3 regions of the Paenibacillus sp. FSL H8-0259 genome follow, and region 3 is predicted to be linked to each of the others. Evidence: riboswitches for the same ligand, from Rfam matches in the RefSeq annotation. Region 3 holds a riboswitch; each other region holds the start of a gene.
What was found. Region 3 has a riboswitch for cyclic di-GMP ahead of NSU01_RS03475 (transglutaminase-like domain-containing protein). Riboswitches for the same ligand answer to the same signal wherever they lie in the genome.
Positions count from the first base shown of each region.

Region 1: linked by a shared signal. The riboswitch ahead of NSU01_RS22850 (thiamine pyrophosphate-binding protein) and the one ahead of NSU01_RS03475 (transglutaminase-like domain-containing protein) in region 3 are both predicted to bind cyclic di-GMP.
Region 2: linked by a shared signal. The riboswitch ahead of NSU01_RS02525 (choice-of-anchor A family protein) and the one ahead of NSU01_RS03475 (transglutaminase-like domain-containing protein) in region 3 are both predicted to bind cyclic di-GMP.

Region 1 covers NZ_CP150147.1:5,265,172-5,272,243, reverse strand. Annotated here, with positions in the region: gene NSU01_RS22865 (3-oxoacyl-[acyl-carrier-protein] synthase III C-terminal domain-containing protein) at 1-216, opposite strand, end outside; gene NSU01_RS22860 (hypothetical protein) at 319-669, opposite strand; gene NSU01_RS22855 (carboxymuconolactone decarboxylase family protein) at 870-1,232, opposite strand; gene NSU01_RS22850 (thiamine pyrophosphate-binding protein) at 1,284-2,927, opposite strand; cyclic di-GMP riboswitch class I at 3,046-3,142, opposite strand; gene NSU01_RS22845 (HAMP domain-containing methyl-accepting chemotaxis protein) at 3,647-4,897, opposite strand; gene NSU01_RS22840 (YafY family protein) at 5,021-5,980, opposite strand; gene NSU01_RS22835 (SDR family NAD(P)-dependent oxidoreductase) at 6,197-7,042, shown strand.
Region 2 covers NZ_CP150147.1:582,043-589,114, reverse strand. Annotated here, with positions in the region: gene tnpB (IS200/IS605 family element RNA-guided endonuclease TnpB) at 1-991, opposite strand, end outside; gene NSU01_RS02525 (choice-of-anchor A family protein) at 1,296-3,221, opposite strand; cyclic di-GMP riboswitch class I at 3,303-3,392, opposite strand; gene NSU01_RS02520 (hypothetical protein) at 4,262-7,072, shown strand, end outside.
Region 3 covers NZ_CP150147.1:802,623-809,694, forward strand. Annotated here, with positions in the region: gene NSU01_RS03455 (phospholipid carrier-dependent glycosyltransferase) at 1-414, shown strand, start outside; gene NSU01_RS03460 (glycosyltransferase family 2 protein) at 497-1,474, shown strand; gene NSU01_RS03465 (GtrA family protein) at 1,464-1,868, shown strand; gene NSU01_RS03470 (class D sortase) at 1,940-2,593, shown strand; cyclic di-GMP riboswitch class I at 2,721-2,801, shown strand; cyclic di-GMP riboswitch class I at 2,875-2,955, shown strand; gene NSU01_RS03475 (transglutaminase-like domain-containing protein) at 2,970-3,779, shown strand; rRNA gene NSU01_RS03480 (16S ribosomal RNA) at 4,144-5,701, shown strand; rRNA gene NSU01_RS03485 (23S ribosomal RNA) at 6,003-7,072, shown strand, end outside.

The DNA of each region.
Region 1 (7,072 bases), 3.8 Mb from region 3:
GCCGGTCTTGTCCAGTACATTGCTTGCGGCTTCAAAAGCCATCGTCAGGGAGTTCTCATCCTTGCTGTCGATACTGTAGCGGTTTTCACGGCCAAGAGCAGCCAGCAGGCCACGGATATCAATTCCCTTCTCATCGAAGTGCTGAATGAAGAAGTCATTGCCGATGCTTTTGCTTGGATGATAGATATCAATGTCCTTAATGCGAATCCCTGCCATAGTAAACCTCCTAAAAGTTTGGGTAGCCCGTAAGCATACACTTAGTTTCGTGAGCGAATCTTGCGTTTCAAACCGCTAACAATGGTTTAAAAATAAGTTAACCTAAGCTTGTACCGTAGACGTGATTTCCAGGTTTTCGAGTCCAGCTTTGCGGCCCAGACGCGCCAGCTGCATTTTGAGAATAGGGTTATTCTCAAGGGTAAGGCTCACTTTTTGGAAGCCGTCTGCCTTGAACATAATGAAGCAGCCTTCGAGCAACGGCACAACATCAGGAGCGGTTACATTCAGCTTGCGGCAATCGATATCCAGTGCATATTCGGACGGGTTGATCGGATTGATGGTCTGCTGATAGGCTTGTATCGATTTAAGACCGTCCTCGTTCGAGAAGGTTCCTTCCAGCTCGATGTTAATTAGTTTCTTCGCAGTGTCCGTCTTCAAAATAAATTGTCCCATGTTCATCTCTCCCGTAATTTTAATTGCATGACTATTCAGAGTGATCTGATAATTCATCATGTTGATATCCCGAAAAACTACGTTCCTGCGACTAAATTCGACAACACGAACTTGGTTTTGGGATATTTTGCCTTCATTATAACCAGAACTTTCTTGAATACGCAACACAAAAGTCGAATGATGTAATATTATGTTGTTAATTAACGAATATCTTCCAGCGTCTCCAGCAGAACATTGAACGCCGAGATCACTCTGGGTGCGCCGATACAAGGTGTCAGATGAAGCAGGATACCTTTGATTTGATCAACGGTCATCCCCACGCGGAGAGCCATTACATAGTGAACACCCAACTGTTCAAATTGTCCCATGGTGATCAAAGAAGAGATGACAGCAATTTCTTTCCAGTCTGAACCGATGGTCGTCCGCTGAAAAATATCACCGTATGCATTGCCCATGATATACTCGGCTAATTCGGGAAAATGCTCTTTAATAGGAGCTAGGGCTTTGGCACCATAGTCCCCGGAAAGATTGGTGAAATGGTCCAGTCCGCTGTCTACGTTCATATTCACTTGTTTGCCTCCTGATAGTAAGTTAGAGAATCTGTAAGATACAGCCTAGTTGAGATCCAGTGTACGGTGGGCCGTAGGAGGCATTTCGTCACGGTCGGTCAACAGCTCAATAACGGCTACGCGGTTAAGTTCAACTGCTTGGCTGATTGCAAAGGCAAACTCCTCTTGCGTCTCTGCGCGGAAGCCGGTGGCTCCCAGCGACTCAGCAAACTTCACTGCATCCATAGGGACTTCAAAGATGGTTCCATCGATACGTCCGGTTGTTTTTTCCATTCCCTTAAGGGCCATATCCAGCTGCATATTGTTCACAACGATGAAAATAACCGGAATATTCTTGCAAACCGCTGTGTTAATTTCAGTTCCGAGCATCATGAAACAGCCGTCACCGGTAATGCAGAAGACCGTCTCTTCCGGCGCAGCCGCCTTGGCACCGATGGCCATGCCGATTGAATTCCCCATGCAGGCGAAATAGGCATCAAATACAAAGCTCCCCGGTTTCTTCACGTTGAACCATTTGACCGCATTGAAGCCGTGGCTGCCGTCATCAACAAACACGCTGCTGTTATATGGAATCAAATCGCTCATCGTGCTCATTACCGAAGCCAGCGAGAGCTTGGACAGCACAGGCAGCTCTTCAGTATAGTGATTGGAGATCTCTATTTCACGTCTGGTTATAGTGGACGGATCAATCTTGCCGAGGTACAGCTCCAGGTTGTCACGCAAATCGCCGCCGACGGAAATGGTATCGGAAGTCAATATTTTACCGACAAAGGTTGGATCAACATCAAACTGGATCAGCTGATCCGGATGATTCTCCTTCTTAAGATTGCATATGGTCATATCGCTCAGACGCGAACCAAGCACGATAAACAGATCACTGTTGTTCAACATCTCATCCCCATGCGTACATCCGCCAACGCCCACAGGACCGTGATAGAGCGGGTGATCCGCAGCAATGGCTCCTTTACCGCCGGGGGAGGTCACTACAGGTATGTTGAAGGTCTCGGCCAACTGTACCAGTTCCTTGTGCGCACCGGAGCGGTTAACCCCTTTACCGGCAATGATCAGAGGCCTGCTGGAAGCATTGATCGCTGAAATGACCCGTTCGTAGTTGGCGTAGCTGACGAGCCTTTCCCGCTGCGGAAGGACAATCCGGCATTCTTCAAGGCGCTCGGTCTGAACATCAAACGGAATACATAAATGAACAGGTCCTTTCTTGTCACCAAGGGCGATAGACAGGGCATGATTGAAAATCGTACTGAAATGGTCGCCGCGTTCTACCAGCTTGCTGAAAAGAGTGGCCGGTCTGAACATGTCCGCCAAATCGGCGAGATAGGATGTGGAATCCTGACACTGGGGAATCCCCAGCTCTTTAATAGACTGATGACCGGTAATGAAGAGCACCGGGAGATTGTTGGCTTTGGCGTGTGCTGCTGCGGTTAGCAGGTTCGTTCCGCCTGGACCGGAGGTGCCGAAGGCAACCCCGAGACTGCCTGTTTTCAGTGCATAGCCGCCTGCTGCGAAGCCGGAGCTGGACTCATGCCGGCCGGGAATAAACTCAATGCCATAGTCAACAAGTTTGAGAGCTATAGGACAAATGGACTTGCCAATAATACCAAAAGAATGTGTTACCCCAAGATCGCGTAATGCTTCCGCCATATAATCTGCAACTGTCTTCAGAACATCCACCCCACAAGTTGTTTTTTGATTGTATGCTAGCAATAGAAAACCTGTACTCGAAATAGGAGCACAGGCCTGTTGCACGAATCACCATAACTGAACGCGGATTCCCGGACGTTCATAGTTTTTCAGCAACCTGGCTGTCATGATCTCACCGGATAAGTGAGACTGTAGATCCATGGCTTTGCGTCATTCCCTTTCGGTGAATTTTGCCTCATATGTTGTTATCAATACAGCGAAGGATAATTTTCCTTTACAATATATTCCTCGCTCGCCTTTTGTCAATAAGCCGTTTGCAGCAAAACGCGAAATTTGGCGAATATTCAGATGTAATAGGAGATGAAATATTAGATATTCAAACTTTTGAAAATGGATGCGTCTGGAAGACCAAAGTCTTATAATGCAAATGCAGAAAAAGAGCAGAATTTAATCTGCATAAGCCATAAGCCTCATAACATCGTAGGAACCTCCTGAAACTATGCAGATGTATTAGAATTATAGGCTGGGAGAACCTAGAAATAGGTCTTAAGAAATAGGTGATTAAAATTTAAAATAATGTTAGTTTATTAGTAATAAAGAATTAGCAGTAAAGAAGTGCAAAGGCGTTATTTTAGGGTTATGCACTATTTTAACACTTTGTGAATATTACATTACAATCTGCTTTTTCCATGCCAAAAAGAGACCCTTCCCGCATACTGCTCTGCGGAAATGGTCTCTTGGGGCTGCTGCTAGAATTTGAAAATATGGATTGTTTTTTGCAGCTGGAAGACAGATTGTGTCATCTTCTCGGTCTCTTCTGCTACGGACTGCAGGGCATGAATTTGTTCGTTCATCGCCGCAGATACCTCCTCGGTACCTGCTGCCGTCTCCTGGGTAATGGCCGAGATATTCTCGATCGCCCCGGAGATCTTGAGCGCACTCTCCAGCATCAGATCACTCTCTGCGGAGAAGGAGGAGATCTGCTCGGTTATGTATTGCACGCTATGTACGATCTGCGCGAAAATATGTGCTGTCTCCGTTATCATCTCGTTCTGCACCTGAACAACCTCTTCATTAATAGCGATGTTATCGATAGCCTGCTTGATATCGGCCTCGATGCTGCGTACCAGCCCGAACACTTCCTTGGTGGAGGCGGTTGATTCTTCGGCAAGCTTGCGGACCTCCTGGGCTACAACTGCGAAACCGCGTCCGTGCTCACCTGCACGTGCAGCTTCAATTGAGGCGTTAAGCGACAAAAGATTGGTTTGTTCGGCAATTTCCGTGATGGTCTTGGTGATCATGGTAATGCCGCGGGCATTCTGTGAGAGCGCTTCGATCGTATCTGCTACTTTTTGTGTAGCCTGGATATTCTTCCGCATGCCTTCGGCTTGAGTGTCCACGGACTGGCGTCCCTTTTCAACCAGCTCCAGTGTATGGGCGGAGCGTTTATTCATTTCCTTGGTAGAGTTTGTATAATTGGAGACTTTGGTTTCGATATCTTTGATCGATTCCGTCATATCGGCAATATCCACCGAGATTTCATTCGCACCCAGGGCAAGTTCGTTGGAAGAGGAGGCTACCTGTGCCATTACAATCTTCAGGTTCTGGTTCTTGTCCTCAATACCCCGGCTGGCATCCATAACCTGGCGGGTAAGCTGCGAAGCGTCGGTTAGGATCTTCTTCAATTTATCGATCATAGTGTTGAAGGAGCGGCTGATGTCGCCCATTGATCCGTTCTCGTCTGCACGGCTGGTGAAGTCGCCTTTGGCGATTGTATGCGTCACATTGGAGATATCCTCAAATGAAGATGTAAGCGTTCTCTCAATGAAGCGCGCAAGCGGGTAGGTCAGTGCAGCCAATACCGCAATCAGAATAATACCGATAATCACCTTTCCCATTGCAATGAGCGTAATTAACACAGGGACAGCGAATAAAGCGGCAACCAGGTAACATCCGGCAACGATTCTTTGTTTTAAAGGCAGCTTGTTCATCCAGTCCATAGACTATAGTTCCCCCTAGAAATAAATATTGTGCATTGTAATATTATAGGGGATTAAAGCGTAATCGGTCTATTGTAAGAACTGACATAAAACTTCTTCCCGGGCTGCTCCAAAAGAGTGCGTTTACACATTGTCTTCATATAATGCAGCCCCTTCCCGCAGAGTGGCCGCAACATTGTCTGCAAGCTCCGCCGGAGCAGTAACTCTAATGCCCGGGCTTAGGGATAAGATGATCCGGTAGGCAGACTCCGGCGTATTAAATTCGGCTTCGACGGAGTGCCAGCCGGGTGAAGGTGAAGGCTCCTGGAATAGTACGGAAACATAACGTTCTTGTTTGAGAGCCTTCATTATATTGTCCTTCACCAGCAGCTTGGCAGGGTAGCGGGGCAATGCAGATTTGAATGCCATGGTAGAAGCTTCCCAGTAATGTGCCAGATTGAAATCCTGAGGTCTGCTAAAATATTCATCCGTGACTTCAGCACTACTTATTCTGGATACCCGGTAGGTCCGCATTTCACCGCCTGTTTCGGCCACGGTGTACCAGACACCACGTTTGGCTACGAGTCCAAAGGGTGAAATCAGCCGCTCTGATCTCTCCTCCCCGCGCATGTAACAGATTTTCACTTTACGTTCTTCCCATATAGCCTCCTGTAATGCAGTTAGACTGGGATAGGTTTCGCCTGACGGATGCCAGCCCGCGCCATCAATATGAATACGCTCATTAAGAAGGCTGAAGGCGGCAGCGGGCTGTCTTGCACCAGCGGCCTGCAGCTTACGGACAGCGGAAGAGAACTCCTCCTGAATCCCAAGCGCCTGCAGAATTGCCGGGTCTGCCGGCAGCAGCAGCGCACCAATCTCTTTGGGGTTCATACCTGTCAGGGAGGTCCGGTAACCCTCGGCCAGCCTCCAGCCTCCCTCACGGCCGCGTTCTGCCAGCACGGGAATGCCGGAGATGCTCAGTGACTCCATATCCCGGAAGATGGTCCGTTCGGAAACCTCCAGCGTTTGTGCCAGCTCGCGGGAGCTTATTTTACCGCGGCTTTGCAGCAGCAGCAGAATAGATAATAGTCGGTCTGCTCTCATGGATAAAGGCCTCCTGGTTATAATGAAATTTTTCCCGATTATTCAAGAACGGCAAAGCCGTTTCCGCTTAAGCAGAACATATTTTAAGTTTATCATATATATATGTCAGTTGATGTCATATATAAGAGTTAATATTAATAAGGAGAGCCGGTTGGTGCAAGATAGCTTTTAGATAACTTCATGATCATCTGATGAAAGCTGAGAGGAGCGGATATAATGACAGATTTGCAAGGGAAAGTTGCATTAGTTACAGGCGGGAGCAGGGGAGCGGGCAGAGGCATTGCCCTGGAGCTGGCCCGGGCAGGTGCGTTTGTGTATTTTACGGGAAGAAACGCCGGTTCAATGCAGGAAGGGGGCGAACGGACACTTGCCGGTGTACTCGGTGAGATTCACAGCTTCGGCGGAGAAGGCGCGTATATCCGCTGTGACCACACCAATGACGCGGAGACGGAAGCAGTGATCCGGCAGATTGCCGGGGAGCAGGGCAAGCTTGATATTCTGGTCAATAATGTCTGGGGAGGCAATAATCTTCCGATTGAGAACAAGCCCTTCTGGGAGCTCCCGGCCGCTCATTGGGACCATATGTTTAATGCCGGAGTCAGGGCGCAGCTCATGACTAACTACTATGCTATTCCGCTGATGCGCAGAGAAGACACTGGCACCGGGAAGCTGATCATTCATACCACCTTCTGGGACCAGTATAAATATGTAGGGAACTTCTATTATGATCTGTCCAAAAATGCGCTTGTGCGCATGGCCTACGGATTGTCCCTTGAACTGGCTGCGGATGGGATCGCTGTGATTCCCTTATCACCTGGCTGGATGCGTACAGAACTGGTGCTGGAGAGCATGAAGACGGATGAAGAGCACTGGCAGGAGGTAGAGGAGCTGCAGGCCAGTGAGTCTACGGCGTACATCGGCCGGGCTGCCGTGGCGCTCGCTGCTGATCCTGAGGTGATGCAGCTGACAGGCAGACCCCAGCAGGTGGGGAGTCTGGCGGAGAAATATGGGTATACAGACACAGACGGGCGGCGGGTCCCCGTATTTAACATTCCGGAATAACCTGGAAGCCGGAAGATGCAAAAACACTCT
Region 2 (7,072 bases), 220 kb from region 3:
AACGCTGACTGGTCGGCTCAAACGTGTCGGCGATCCGAAGATTTCGTCCATACCATTTCGCTTTATACGTCAGCTGTCGCACCCACTCGCCCCAAGACGCATCAGCAATGGATTTTGAAAGCTTGGGGTTCTGAATCATATTCGCCACACGCAGATGTTCGATACTAATCGTTTGGTTTTCACGAATCAGTCTCGTGGTCAGCTTGTGGAGGAAGTCATTTCGTTTATTGGCAATGCGTTCGTGAATACGAGCGATATGCTGCCTTGCTTTCTTCCAGTTGGAGCCGCCCGGAGTACGCCGAGCCATCCGCCGCTGCCAAAGCGCCAGCTTGTTCTCGTATTGACGGTAAAAGCGAGGATTGGCGATATGTTCCCCGTTTGAGCATACTGCATATTCTTTCAAGCCTAAGTCGATGCCAATAGGTGTATCCACTTGGGGCAGAGGGTTCTTTTGAACTTCGCAAACGAGCGAAACGAAAAATTTCCCGCTGGCGTTTTTACGAACGGTAGCGGACAATATCCGGCCTTCCAGCTTCCGGGAGTTTGCAAAACGTATCCAGCCGAGTTTTGGGAGCTTCAAGCGACTGCCCTCCATGGCGATATTCCCGTTGGTGAATTTGGTCGTGTAACTTTGAATCGGATGCTTTCGGCTCTTGAAGCGTGGCGCTTGATTTTGCTTCTTGAAAAAACGATCAAAGCTATCCGCCACATGACGAGCAGCCGACTGCAAAGCGATGCTATCGACTTCTTTCAGCCAGTCGTATTGTGCTTTTAAACCGGGGAGTTGTGTTGCACAAGCGTGATAAGACAAGCCTTTTCCCGTTTCCACATACCTTTGATTCCAAGCTTCCAAGAAGTAATTGAACACAAAACGGCAGCAGCCAAACATTCGACGAATGAGTTGCTTTTGCTCTGTATTGGGGTAGATCCGATATTTATAGGCTTGATGAACCAGGGGTTTCGAAGAAACCTCCTGCGCAGACACGAGCATGTGCAACACCTCCTTTTAGTGATCTCATTCATATTATAGCACATATGTTCGTCTTGAAATCGAAAACTGCTGATTCATCCCCACCCTATCGAGGGTGGAGTATTCTCAGCTTTTTTAGATAAATAATTTGAGCATAGTATAGCATGGTATCCGTCCAACTAAAAACACTGCCGTCAGTCTGCGCTGCCTGGTGTGTGTAAGTAGTGAGCTACGAATTGAATGCGCTCCCCGTATACAAAAAGACTGCTTCCCGGAGAATCTCTCCGGCAGCCCCCCTCATCCAAACACAGCGGCTTAATCATAATCATTTGCGCTTGTTCACTCTGGCAGTTCTTCTAAGAAGCAGGCCCAGACCGGCAAGAACAACACCCGTAATATAGTACGGCGCAGGACTTGATTCACCCGTCTGCGGCAGGGTTTGCTCTGCAGTCACACTGCCCAGAGGAATCTCGTCATCGATAATGATTTCTTCAGGTGCCGGTCCTGCTACAGGTGAAGGTCCAGGTGCAGGAACCTCCACAACTGGCTGTAGCGCTGTTGTTGTCAGCACCGTCACAACCGGTGATGCTGCCGGCCCGAGAGGAACCGGGTCATCAATAATAGTCGTGTCAGTATCAGTCACAATAGTCCCAATCACTGTCGGAGCGGTTGATGTCGGAAATACGAAGCTTGGGACAAAGACGCTCGTGCTGGTTGCTGTCGGTGCTGTTGTCGGTACAGCGGTCGGCACTGTTGTTGGTGCCGCTGCCGGTGTTGCCGTTGGCACTGTTGTCGGCGTTGCCGTTGGTGCCGCTGTCGGTGTTGCCGTTGGTGCCGCTGTCGGCGTTGCCGTTGGCGCTGTTGTTGGCGTTGCCGTTGGTGTCGGCGTTGGCGCTGTTGTCGGCGTTGCCGTTGGTGCCACTGTCGGTGTTGCCGTTGGTGCCGCTGTCGGTGTTGCTGTTGGCGTCGCTGCCGGTGTTGCCGTTGGCGTCGCTGCCGGTGTTGCCGTTGGCGTCGCTGCCGGTGTTGCCGTTGGCGTTGGCGTCGCTGCTGGCGTTGCCGTTGGCGTCGGCGTCGCTGCCGGTGTTGCCGTTGCCGTTGGTGCCACTGTCGGTGTTGCCGTTGGTGCCGCTGTCGGTGTTGGCGTCGCTGCCGGTGTTGCCGTTGGCGTTGGTGTTGGCGTCGCTGCCGGTGTTGCCGTTGGCGTTGGCGTTGCTGTTGGCGTCGGCGTCGCTGCCGGTGTTGGCGTCGGCGTCGCTGCTGGCGTCGGCGTCGCTGCCGGTGTTGCCGTCGGTGTCGCTGCTGGTGTTGCTGTTGGCGTCGGCGTCGTTGCCGGTGGCGTCGGCGTTGCCGTTGGCGGATCTTGGCCTTTATAAGGTATATGGTGGGATTCTCCCGATCCTGAGAGCGAAGCTCCGATCAGATTCCCGTTGATTTGACCATTATTAAATTGAATAGAGGCATATGGAGCCAGCACAGATCCCAGAACTCCGATACCTTCGATTTGAAGACTGGTCGCTTGACTGAAGTTATATAACACTTTACTGTTCATAGCGTTATCCTTATTTCCGTTACCATTAATTCCAGTCCCCATATTCTTCATAGTTACTGAAGTACCGGAGATATTAACTATAGCTGTTGAGCCATCGGGAATCTTAATTCTCAACTCATTTGCACTAGACAGCTTGCTGCCGTCTACAGTAAATATGTTAACATCCGAATTTGTACCTTCCAAAAAGAAATTACCGGAGTTGGCAGTGGTAACCCCATTAACAGGCAGAGAAGCAAGCTGCTGAGATTTCTCACGGAGCAAACTGAACTCGGCTGCAAAGTCCACAACATTTACTTGTTGTTGTAAGCTTCCTGTTCCCCCGCGCGGGCCGCCGCTGCCGCTATAACTCCCCCCGTAGACTACATCACCCACGGTTTCTCCCTGGGAATAATACAGATTACCACCGGCGATGAGAGAGTAGGCTTCCTTCGTTTCCTCACTAGTAAGACTATGTCCCACAGAATAATTAACATTTAAATTCACGTTTCCGCCGGCAGCTAATCTACCTTCAATATCACTATGTTTAACATCAACATCTCCCAAGATGAACACATTATACTTGGATGCATTGCCCGGCAAAGAGTTGCCCTCGGCTTTAACTGAGGTGCTCCCCAGTGAAATAATTCCGCCGCTTCCTACAATCAGAACTGCTATAAGTCCGAACACCGTAAGACGTTTGAATTTTTTTAATTGGAACATACAGCTCACCTCACAGTTAATATAGATATAGGCCACATTTATATAACAAAAAAAGACCGCCGGAAAGAGGATTGCTCTCTTTACGGCAGTCGGACGATCATTGCGCTCCATCGCGCTTTAGACTCCTGGACTTTGCGTCCCGTCCTTTCGAACGGTTTGCGTTTATACGTCAGTGGAAGATTAGGTTGTGAAATTATGTACTAAATCAAACTTTTATACTAATGTCTATGACATTCGTTACTTTGGAACTATTTTTAGTTTATCCGCTATCAAGGCTGATTGTCAATGAAATCCTTTGAAACATCTGGTAATAGATTATATCTGCTAATTCATTCCAAAGCACTGTTACAAAAGGTTTTTTTAAAGAATCTATAGCTTTTTCACCTAAATCCCGATCCTCTCATCGCCCTCGATGGCACCTACAAGAATATTTTGGAACCATGTATAAAGAACTAATTTTAATATTGCAAATTTTAATATAAACATGAGGGCCCATGATCTTAAAGACGCACCTCTTTCTCCTTAGCACATTTTCTTTTAAGAGGAAACATAATAACAAATGTATATCCCATATGAAAAAGGCTGCTTTCAGGAGAACGTCTTCTCCCAAAGCAGCCTTTTCCCGATTTAGCGGTGATATCGCCAGCCTTTCGGAAAGGATCTTACGGATTGCATTTATTTACGTTTATCTGTTCTGGATCTTCTGCCGAGGAATATTCCCAATCCTGCAAGGGCTAGACCGACTAAGTAATAAGGAGCCGGACTGGACTCACCAGTCTTCGGGAGCGCGGCATCCGCAGGTACATTGCCTAACGGAATCTCTTCATCAATGATTGTCACAATCGGCGTTGAACTTGGTGTTGCGCTTGGGCTTGGCGTTAGGGTTGGACTTGGTGTCACCACTAACGGCCGAGGTGTTGCTGTTGCCACAGGGCCCAAAGGCAGCGGATCATCAATGATTATGGTATCCGGATTTACAATATAGCCGATTATTGGAGTCGGCGTTGGCACTACATTAATAAAGACGGGCGGTGCAGACGATGGCACTGGTGTCGGTGGTAATGTCGGTGCTGGTGTTGCCGTTGGTGTCGGTGTCGGTGTCGGTGTCGGTGTCGGTGTCGGTGTCGGTGTTGGCTCTGCCGTTGGCGTTGGTGTCGGCTCTACCGTTGGTGTTGGTGTTGGATCTGCTGTTGGTGTTGGCGTCGGTGCTGCTGTCGGTGTTGGTGTCGGTGCTGCTGTCGGTGTTGGTGTCGGTTCTGCCGTTGGTGTTGGTGTCGGTGTCGGTGTTGGCTCTGTTGTTGGTGTTGGTGTTGGTGTTGGTGTTGGTGTTGGTGTTGGTGTTGGTGTTGGTTCAGCCGTTGGTGTTGGTACTGGTGTTGCCGTTGGTGTCGGTGTTGGCTCTACTGTTGGTGTTGGTGTTGGTGTTGGTGTTGGTGTTGGTGTTGGTGTTGGTGTTGGTGTTGGTGTTGGTGTTGGTGTTGGTGTTGGTGTTGGTGTTGGTGTTGGTGTTGGTGTTGGTGTTGGTGTTGGTGTTGGTGTTGGTGTCGGCTCTGACGTTGGTGTTGGTGTTGGTGTTGGTGTCGGTGTCGGTGTCGGTGTCGGTGTTGGCTCTGCCGTTGGCGTTGGTGTCGGCTCTACCGTTGGTGTTGGTGTTGGATCTGCTGTTGGTGTTGGCGTCGGTGCTGCTGTCGGTGTTGGTGTCGGTGCTGCTGTCGGTGTTGGTGTCGGTTCTGCCGTTGGTGTTGGTGTCGGTTCTGCCGTTGGTGTCGGTGTTGGCTCTGCCGTTGGCGTTGGTGTCGGTGCTGCTGTTGGTGTCGGTGTTGGTTCTGTTGTTGGTGTCGGTGTTGGTTCTGTTGTTGGTGTTGATGTCGGTGTTGGTGTCGGTGTTGGTGTCGGTGTTGATGTTGGTGTTGGTGTCGGTGTTGGCTCTGTTGTTGGTGTTGGTGTTGGTTCAGCCGTTGGTGTTGGTACTGGTGTTGCCGTTGGTGTTGCCGTTGGTGTCGGTGTCGGTGTTGGCTCTACTGTTGGTGTTGGTGTTGGAGTTGGCGTTGGCGTCGGTGCTACTGTTGGCGTTGGCGTCGGTTCTGCCGTTGGCGTTGGTGTTGGCTCTACCGTTGGTGTTGGTGTCGGTTCTGCCGTTGGTGTTGGTGTCGGTTCTGCCGTTGGTGTTGGTGTCGGTTCTGCCGTTGGCGTTGGTGTTGGCTCTACCGTTGGTGTTGGTGTCGGTTCTGCTGTCGGTGTTGGTGTCGGTTCTGCCGTTGGCGTTGGTGTTGGCTCTACCGTTGGTGTTGGTGTCGGTGCTGCCGTTGGCGTCGGTGTCGGTTCTGCCGTTGGCGTTGGTGTTGGCTCTACCGTTGGTGTTTGTCGGTGCTGCCGTTGGCGTCGGTGTCGGTGCTGCTGTCGGCGTTGGTGTTGGCGTTGGTGTTGATGTCGGTGCTGCCGTCGGTGTTGGGGTCGGCGCTACCGTTGGTGTTGGTGTCGGTGCTGCCGTTGGCGTTGGTGTCGGTGCTGCCGTTGGTGTCGGTGTTGGTGCTGCCGTTGGTGTCGGTGTTGGTGCTGCCGTTGGTGTCGGTGTTGGTGTTGGATCTGCCGTTGGCGTCGGTGTCGGTGTTGGTGTTGGATCTGCCGTTGGCGTCGGTGTCGGTGCTGCCGTTGGCGTTGGTGTCACCGTTGGCGTTGGTGTCGGTGCTGCCGTCGGCGTTGGTGTCGGTGCTGCCGTTGGTGTCGGTGCCGCCGTTGGCGTTGGCGTTGGTGTTGGTGCTGCCGTTGGCGTTGGTGTCGGTGCCGCTGTTGGTGTTGGTGTTGGTGCTGCCGTTGGCGTTGATGTTGGTGCTGCCGTCGGCGTTGGTGTCGGTGCTGCCGTTGGCGTTGGTGTCGGTGCCGCTGTTGGCGTTGGTGTCGGTGCAGCCGTTGGCGTTGGTGTAGGTGTCGGTGCCGCTGTTGGTGTTGGTGCTGCCGTTGGCGTTGGTGTCGGTGCCGCCGTTGCCGTCGGCGTTGGTGTCGGTGCTGCCGTTGGCGTTGGTGTCGGTTTCACTGTCGGCGTTGGCTTCACTGTCGGCGTTGGCTTCACTGTTGGTGTCGGTTTCACTGTCGGCGTTGGCTTCACTGTCGGTGTTGGTTTCACTGTCGGCGTTGGCTTCACTGTCGGCGTTGGCTTCACTGTCGGTGTTGGCTTCACTGTCGGCGTTGGCTTCACTGTCGGTGTTGGCTTCACTGTCGGTGTTGGCTTCACTGTCGGTGTTGGTTTCACTGTCGGTGTCGGCTTCACTGTCGGTGTTGGTTTCACTGTCGGCGTCGGCTTCACTGTCGGCGTTGGTTTCACTGTTGGTGTCGGTTTCACTGTCGGTGTTGGCTTCACTGTCGGTGTTGGCTTCACTGTCGGTGTCGGCTTCACTGTCGGTGTTGGCGTCGGAGTGCACTTAGGTGTCGGCGTCGGCTTCACTGTCGGCGTTGGCTTTACCGTTGGTGTCGGCGTCGGCTTCACTGTCGGCGTTGGCTTTACCGTTGGTGTCGGCGTCGGCTTTACCGTTGGTGTTGGTGTCGGCTTCACTGTCGGTGTTGGCGTCGGAGTGCACTTAGGTGTTGGCGTTGGTTTTACCGTGGGTGTCGGTTTCACCGTTGCTGTCGGTGTTGGTGTCGGTGTTGGAGTTGGTTTCACCGTCGCCGTCGCCGTCGGCGTTGGCGTTGCGGTCGGTTTCACTGTTGGTGTCGGGCTTGGTGTTGCGGTTGGTGTTGGCGATGGGCTGGGTGTTGGTGTTGCGGTCGGTGTCGGACTTGGCGGCGGTCCATCTCCCTCGTATGTTCCAAGGTGCATTTCTACTCCGCCGCTAAAAGACTTGGCAATTAGCGTT
Region 3 (7,072 bases):
GAAGGCTTGCCGGAAGGTAAGGCCAGCAGTATCGTGACCATGGGGAATCCCCTCATCTGGTGGACAGGAATCTTCGCTATGCTGGCAGCCGTGTGGCTTACCGTGAAACGCAGGGACAAGAATCTGTACATGATCTGGATCGGGTTCTTCTCACAGTATGTCCCGTGGATGCTTGTGCCGCGTGAGACGTTCCTGTACCATTATTTTGCGATGGTGCCATTTATGATTCTGTCGGTTGTCTATATCCTGAAGCTGCTTGACAGCAGATTCGGCGACGCCAAATATCTGCGGTATGCCTATGTGGCTGCTGCAGCCATCCTGTTTGTAATGTTCTATCCGGTGTTGTCCGGAATGCAGGTTAACAGCAGTTATATAAATACTGTACTGCGCTGGTTCCCTTCCTGGGTATTCTAGGGGGCGCTATTTAAGAAGGCATATGTTTCAGAAGACAGTTTTATTGCGGGGTATCTCGTAGAAACTTATAGGAGGAACTAAGGTGAAAGCCAGATACAGTGTAATTGTCCCCATGTTCAATGAGGAGGAAGTCATTCAGGTAACCTATGAGCGGCTCAAAAAAGTAATGGATGGTTGCGGTGATTCCTATGAACTGGTTTTCGTCAATGACGGTAGCCGGGACCGCACGGCGGAGATCATGCGCGAGATCAGCAGCCGGGATGAGCATGTCAAGCTGATCGACTTCTCCCGTAATTTCGGCCACCAGGTGGCGATTACGGCTGGTATGGATTATGCCGAAGGCCAGGCAGTCGTGGTGATTGACGCAGACCTCCAGGATCCTCCTGAGGTTATTCTGCAGATGATTGCCAAGTGGAAAGAGGGCTACGAAGTCGTGTATGCCAAGCGGTTGAAGCGTCACGGGGAGACTTTCTTCAAGAAAGTCACCGCTAAGATCTTTTACCGCCTGCTCAGCAGTATGACCAGTGTTGAAATCCCTACCGATACCGGGGACTTCCGGCTGATCGACCGTAAAGTCTGTGATGTGCTGCGCGGTCTGAAGGAGAAGAACCGGTATGTCCGGGGTCTGGTAAGCTGGGTAGGCTTCCGGCAGACCATGGTAGAATATGTGCGGGAGGAGCGCTTTGCCGGGGAAACGAAATATCCGCTCAAGAAAATGATCCGGTTTGCGCTCGACGGCATCACCTCCTTTTCCCACAAACCGCTCAAAATCGCATCCTATATCGGATTCTTTCTGTCCTTTTCCAGCTTCATCTATCTGTTCCTGGTATTGTTCCAAAAAATCTTTACCTCCTGGACCGTACCCGGATGGGCATCTATAGTCGGCGTGAACCTGCTCTTCAACGGGATTGTGCTGATGCTGCTGGGGGTAATTGGTGAGTATATCGGACGGATCTATGATGAGTCGAAGGACAGACCGCTCTATATTGTACGTGAGACCAAAGGCTATCCGGATGCGGAAATAGAAGACACGCGGAAGGAAAGCGATTATGCCAGATAAGAAATGGAGTGCGGGGTTCATCCAGTTCCTGAAATTCAATGCGGTAGGCCTGCTGAATACACTGATTGATTTTGCTGTATTCACACTGCTGCATTCCCTTGGGATGATCAACACCCCTGCGCAGATTATTTCCTACAGCGCCGGTACGGCCAACAGCTTCTTCTGGAACAAAAAGGTAACCTTCCGTGATCGGGACAGAGGCAATAAAGAGGGCTTCGACCGGATGCAGCTGATCAGGTTTATCGTGCTGAATCTGTTGGTGCTGGGTATATCGGTGCTGCTGATTCATATATTGACCGATTCTCTCGGTATTCAAGTGCTGGTCGCCAAAGTGCTGGTCACATTTGTTACGGTGATCATTAATTTCTTCGGAAGCCGGAAATGGGTATTCTGATAATTAAGAAGCATTGCTTCTTAATTATTCCGGAAGGGTAACATCTATTCTATATTACGGAGGCGATTGTCATGCGGAAATTATCCTATTTGATTATACTTGCCGGGGTGCTTATTATGCTCTATCCCAAAGGAAGCGAATGGTACAATGACCGTCAGCAGCAAAAGCTGCTGGAAGAGGCTGAACAGGCCTACAGTGAAATCGTTCCGTCTGCGTCAGCTCCGGCCAGTGCTGATCTAAGTAAGCCTTACGCGGAAGTAACCCAGCTGCTGGCGGATGAGTCGGCTGCGGAAGAGCCAGAACCCTCTGCTGCGCCTGAGATTGAAGTCGGAGGCAAGGTGATGGCAATCATCGAAATCGACAAAATAGATCTGAAGCTGCCTGTGCTGGAAGGCGCCACCAAGGCGAATATGAAGCATGCTGCTGCGCATATGAAGGAGACGGCTCCGCTTGGCTCTGCTGGAAATGCTGCAATTGCAGCGCATAGATCAAGAACTACGGGAAGGCTATTCAACAGATTGAATGAAGTTGGAGTCGGGGACACTATTTCCGTTACAACCGGCAAGCAGGTATACAATTATGTAGTTTATGATGTAACTATTGTGGAACCAACCGATGTATCCGTATTGAAAGGGAATAAGGATGACAAGATTCTAACACTCATTACTTGTGATCCGCTGGTGAATCCAACGCATAGACTTATCATTCACGCAAAGTTATCGTGATGTTTGTAGAATAATGACGGAAAAACTTAAAATACTTAAAATTTTTATTTGTTTTCGCGGAAATCTAGTGATTTAGGTCTTGATAATAGAAATAGATATGGTAAGATATAACTATACAAAGCTAATACACGATAAACGGCAAACCTATCGAAAGATAGGGACGCAAAGCTAGAGGGCCTTCCCGTAAGGATGGCAGCCAGCTACCGAATGAAGAGGCTTTTTTTGTTTGTTCTTATTGTGAATCTAGCATTTTATGGTAGAAGCAAGGACAGATAAAGCTTATACGATAACGGCAAACCTATCGAAAGGTAGGGACGCAAAGCTAAAGGGCCTTCCCGTAAGGATGGCAGCCAGCTACCGAAAGGGGTTTTATCCAATGAAGAAGTTCTATTTAATGTTGGTTACACTATTCGTAGTGGTTACGTCGGTGCAGACAGGTACAGCTCAAGCTGCTAATGCAGATGCAAGCTGGTTGAACATAGGTCAACTTGATCAGGGTGTTATCGGAGTTTTTTATAATGTTCCTAAGGATAAGAAGATTAAGCTGATGATCACCAAAGATAATAACAGCTACACCTACAACTTATACACTTCCAAACCAACTGAAACATTCCCGCTTCAACAAGGTAACGGTTCATACAAGGTTTCCGTACTTGAGAACACTACCGGCAACAAATACAAAGTAATCTCTTCCGAGACGGTAGATCTTAGCCTGAGCAACGCCAACGCCGTATATCTGAGCTCTGTACAGAATGTTAAATGGAGTTCTTCCGATAAAGCAGTTCTGAAAGCAACACAGCTTACACAAGGTTTGACATCAGATGAAGACAAAGTGAAGGCTATCTATAATTATATCGTAGCCAATGTGAAATATGATTATTCCCTGGCTTCCAGTGTTACTACAGATTACATCCCTAACAACGACAGCACCTTGGCTACCAAGAAGGGGATCTGCTACGATTACGCTTCCTTGTTCGCTACTATGCTTCGCAGTGAAGGCATTCCTACCAAACTGGTTATGGGTAACACAAGTTATGTGACTTCTTACCACGCTTGGAATGAAGTGTTCCTTAATGGCAAATGGGTAACTATTGATACTACAGTTGATGCTGGACTTGCCAAGAACAGCAAAACAGCAGATCTGGTTAAAGTAGCAAGTAAATATACTGCAGCTAAGTTCTACTAAGAGCACAGATGCATTCATAGTTTCATTGAGGATAACCCGCTTAGTAATTAAGCGGGTTATTTTTATTTTGGAAAAGGTTGCTTTTTGGTAGAGAGATAGGGTATTATAAATAAGCGTTGTTGGAGCGGCAAACTTAATAAGAAATGGCTTAAATAAGTGATTTCAAAATAAAGCTTGCATTACTCGAATGAATGTGATATATTATAAGAGTTGCTGGTGACGCGGTAAGCGGCGCTGACAACGAGCTTGATCTTTGAAAACTGAACAACGAGTGAGTATCGGAAATCACGAAAGTGACTTCCAAAATAGAGAATGAAAATTCTCGTCAGATGTTTCAAAATGAGCAATCGCTCTTTCTAAATACAATTTGGAGAGTTTGATCCTGGCTCAGGACGAACGCTGGCGGCATGCCTAATACATGCAAGTCGAGCGGAGTTTGAATGGAAGCTTGCTTCCATTCATGCTTAGCGGCGGACGGGTGAGTAACACGTAGGCAACCTGCCCTCAAGACTGGGATAACTACCGGAAACGGTAGCTAATACCGGATAATTTCTTTCCTCTCCTGAAGAGAGAATGAAAGGCGGAGCAATCTGCCACTTGGGGATGGGCCTGCGGCGCATTAGCTAGTTGGTGGGGTAACGGCTCACCAAGGCGACGATGCGTAGCCGACCTGAGAGGGTGAACGGCCACACTGGGACTGAGACACGGCCCAGACTCCTACGGGAGGCAGCAGTAGGGAATCTTCCGCAATGGGCGAAAGCCTGACGGAGCAATGCCGCGTGAGTGATGAAGGTTTTCGGATCGTAAAGCTCTGTTGCCAGGGAAGAACGTCCGGTAGAGTAACTGCTACCGGAGTGACGGTACCTGAGAAGAAAGCCCCGGCTAACTACGTGCCAGCAGCCGCGGTAATACGTAGGGGGCAAGCGTTGTCCGGAATTATTGGGCGTAAAGCGCGCGCAGGCGGTCATTTAAGTCTGGTGTTTAAACCTTGGGCTCAACCTGGGGGCGCACTGGAAACTGGGTGACTTGAGTACAGAAGAGGAAAGTGGAATTCCACGTGTAGCGGTGAAATGCGTAGATATGTGGAGGAACACCAGTGGCGAAGGCGACTTTCTGGGCTGTAACTGACGCTGAGGCGCGAAAGCGTGGGGAGCAAACAGGATTAGATACCCTGGTAGTCCACGCCGTAAACGATGAGTGCTAGGTGTTAGGGGTTTCGATACCCTTGGTGCCGAAGTTAACACAGTAAGCACTCCGCCTGGGGAGTACGGTCGCAAGACTGAAACTCAAAGGAATTGACGGGGACCCGCACAAGCAGTGGAGTATGTGGTTTAATTCGAAGCAACGCGAAGAACCTTACCAGGTCTTGACATCCCGATGAAAGCATTAGAGATAGTGCCCCTCTTCGGAGCATCGGAGACAGGTGGTGCATGGTTGTCGTCAGCTCGTGTCGTGAGATGTTGGGTTAAGTCCCGCAACGAGCGCAACCCTTGACTTTAGTTGCCAGCAGGTAGTGCTGGGCACTCTAGAGTGACTGCCGGTGACAAACCGGAGGAAGGTGGGGATGACGTCAAATCATCATGCCCCTTATGACCTGGGCTACACACGTACTACAATGGCCGGTACAACGGGAAGCGAAACCGCGAGGTGGAGCCAATCCCAGCAAAGCCGGTCTCAGTTCGGATTGCAGGCTGCAACTCGCCTGCATGAAGTCGGAATTGCTAGTAATCGCGGATCAGCATGCCGCGGTGAATACGTTCCCGGGTCTTGTACACACCGCCCGTCACACCACGAGAGTTTACAACACCCGAAGTCGGTGGGGTAACCCGCAAGGGAGCCAGCCGCCGAAGGTGGGGTAGATGATTGGGGTGAAGTCGTAACAAGGTAGCCGTATCGGAAGGTGCGGCTGGATCACCTCCTTTCTATGGAGAATCGTCACCTGCAACGGTGACATTCAAATCGGAAGCGTAAGCTTCCACAACGAACCTTAGGGTTCAAACACTCACTCGTTGGTCAGTTTTGAGAGTTTAAGCTCTCATCTTTAAATTGTCTGAATTTTCGAACATCACAGTCGTGATTGTCCCGAAACTTCAGCACCTTGATCCTTGAAAACTGGATACCGAAACGAATTTGCGTTTTAGAACATCTTTTAGCTGAAACTTGTGTAAGCAAGTTGGAATAGTTATTAGTTGCTACAGCGATTTTCCTAACGGAAAACGCATTGGTTAAGCTAATAAGAGCACACGGAGGATGCCTAGGCGCCAGGAGCCGACGAAGGACGTGGCGAACAACGAAACTGCCTCGGGGAGCTGTAAGCAAGCTTTGATCCGGGGGTGTCCGAATGGGGAAACCCAGCTGTGGTAATTCGCAGTTACTCGTATCTGAATACATAGGATACGCAGAGGCAGACCAGGGGAACTGAAACATCTAAGTACCCTGAGGAAGAGAAAACAATAGTGATTCCGTCAGTAGCGGCGAGCGAACGCGGAACAGCCTAAACCAAGGGGCTTGCCTCTTGGGGTTGTGGGACGTCTCACATGGAGTTACAAAGGAATATGGTAGGCGAAGAGGTCTGGAAAGGCCCGCGATAGAGGTAAAAGCCCTGTAGCCTAAACTGTGTTCTCTCCGAGACGGATCCCGAGTAGTGCGGGGCACGTGAAACCCCGTATGAATCCAGCAGGACCATCTGCTAAGGCTAAATACTACCTGGCGACCGATAGTGAAACAGTACCGTGAGGGAAAGGTGAAAAGCACCCCGGAAGGGGAGTGAAATAGAACCTGAAACCGTGTGCTTACAAAAAGTCAGAGCCCGATCTATGGGTGATGGCGTGCCTTTTGTAGAATGAACCGGCGAGTTACGTTTAACATGCAAGGTTAAGGTGAGAAGCCGGAGCCGCAGCGAAAGCGAGTCTGAATAGGGCGACTAAGTATGTGGACGTAGACCCGAAACCGTGTGATCTACCCCTGTCCAGGGTGAAGGTGCGGTAACACGCACTGGAGGCCCGAACCCACGCATGTTGAAAAATGCGGGGATGAGGTGGGGGTAGCGGAGAAATTCCAATCGAACTCGGAGATAGCTGGTTCTCCCCGAAATAGCTTTAGGGCTAGCCTCGGTGAATGGAGTGGTGGAGGTAGAGCACTGATTGGGTGCGGGGCCCGCAAGGGTTACCAAGCTCAGTCAAACTCCGAATGCCATTAACTTCTTGCCGGGAGTCAGACAGTGAGTGCTAAGATCCATTGTCAAAAGGGAAACAGCCCAGACCATCAGCTAAGGTCCCCAAGTGTGTGTTAAG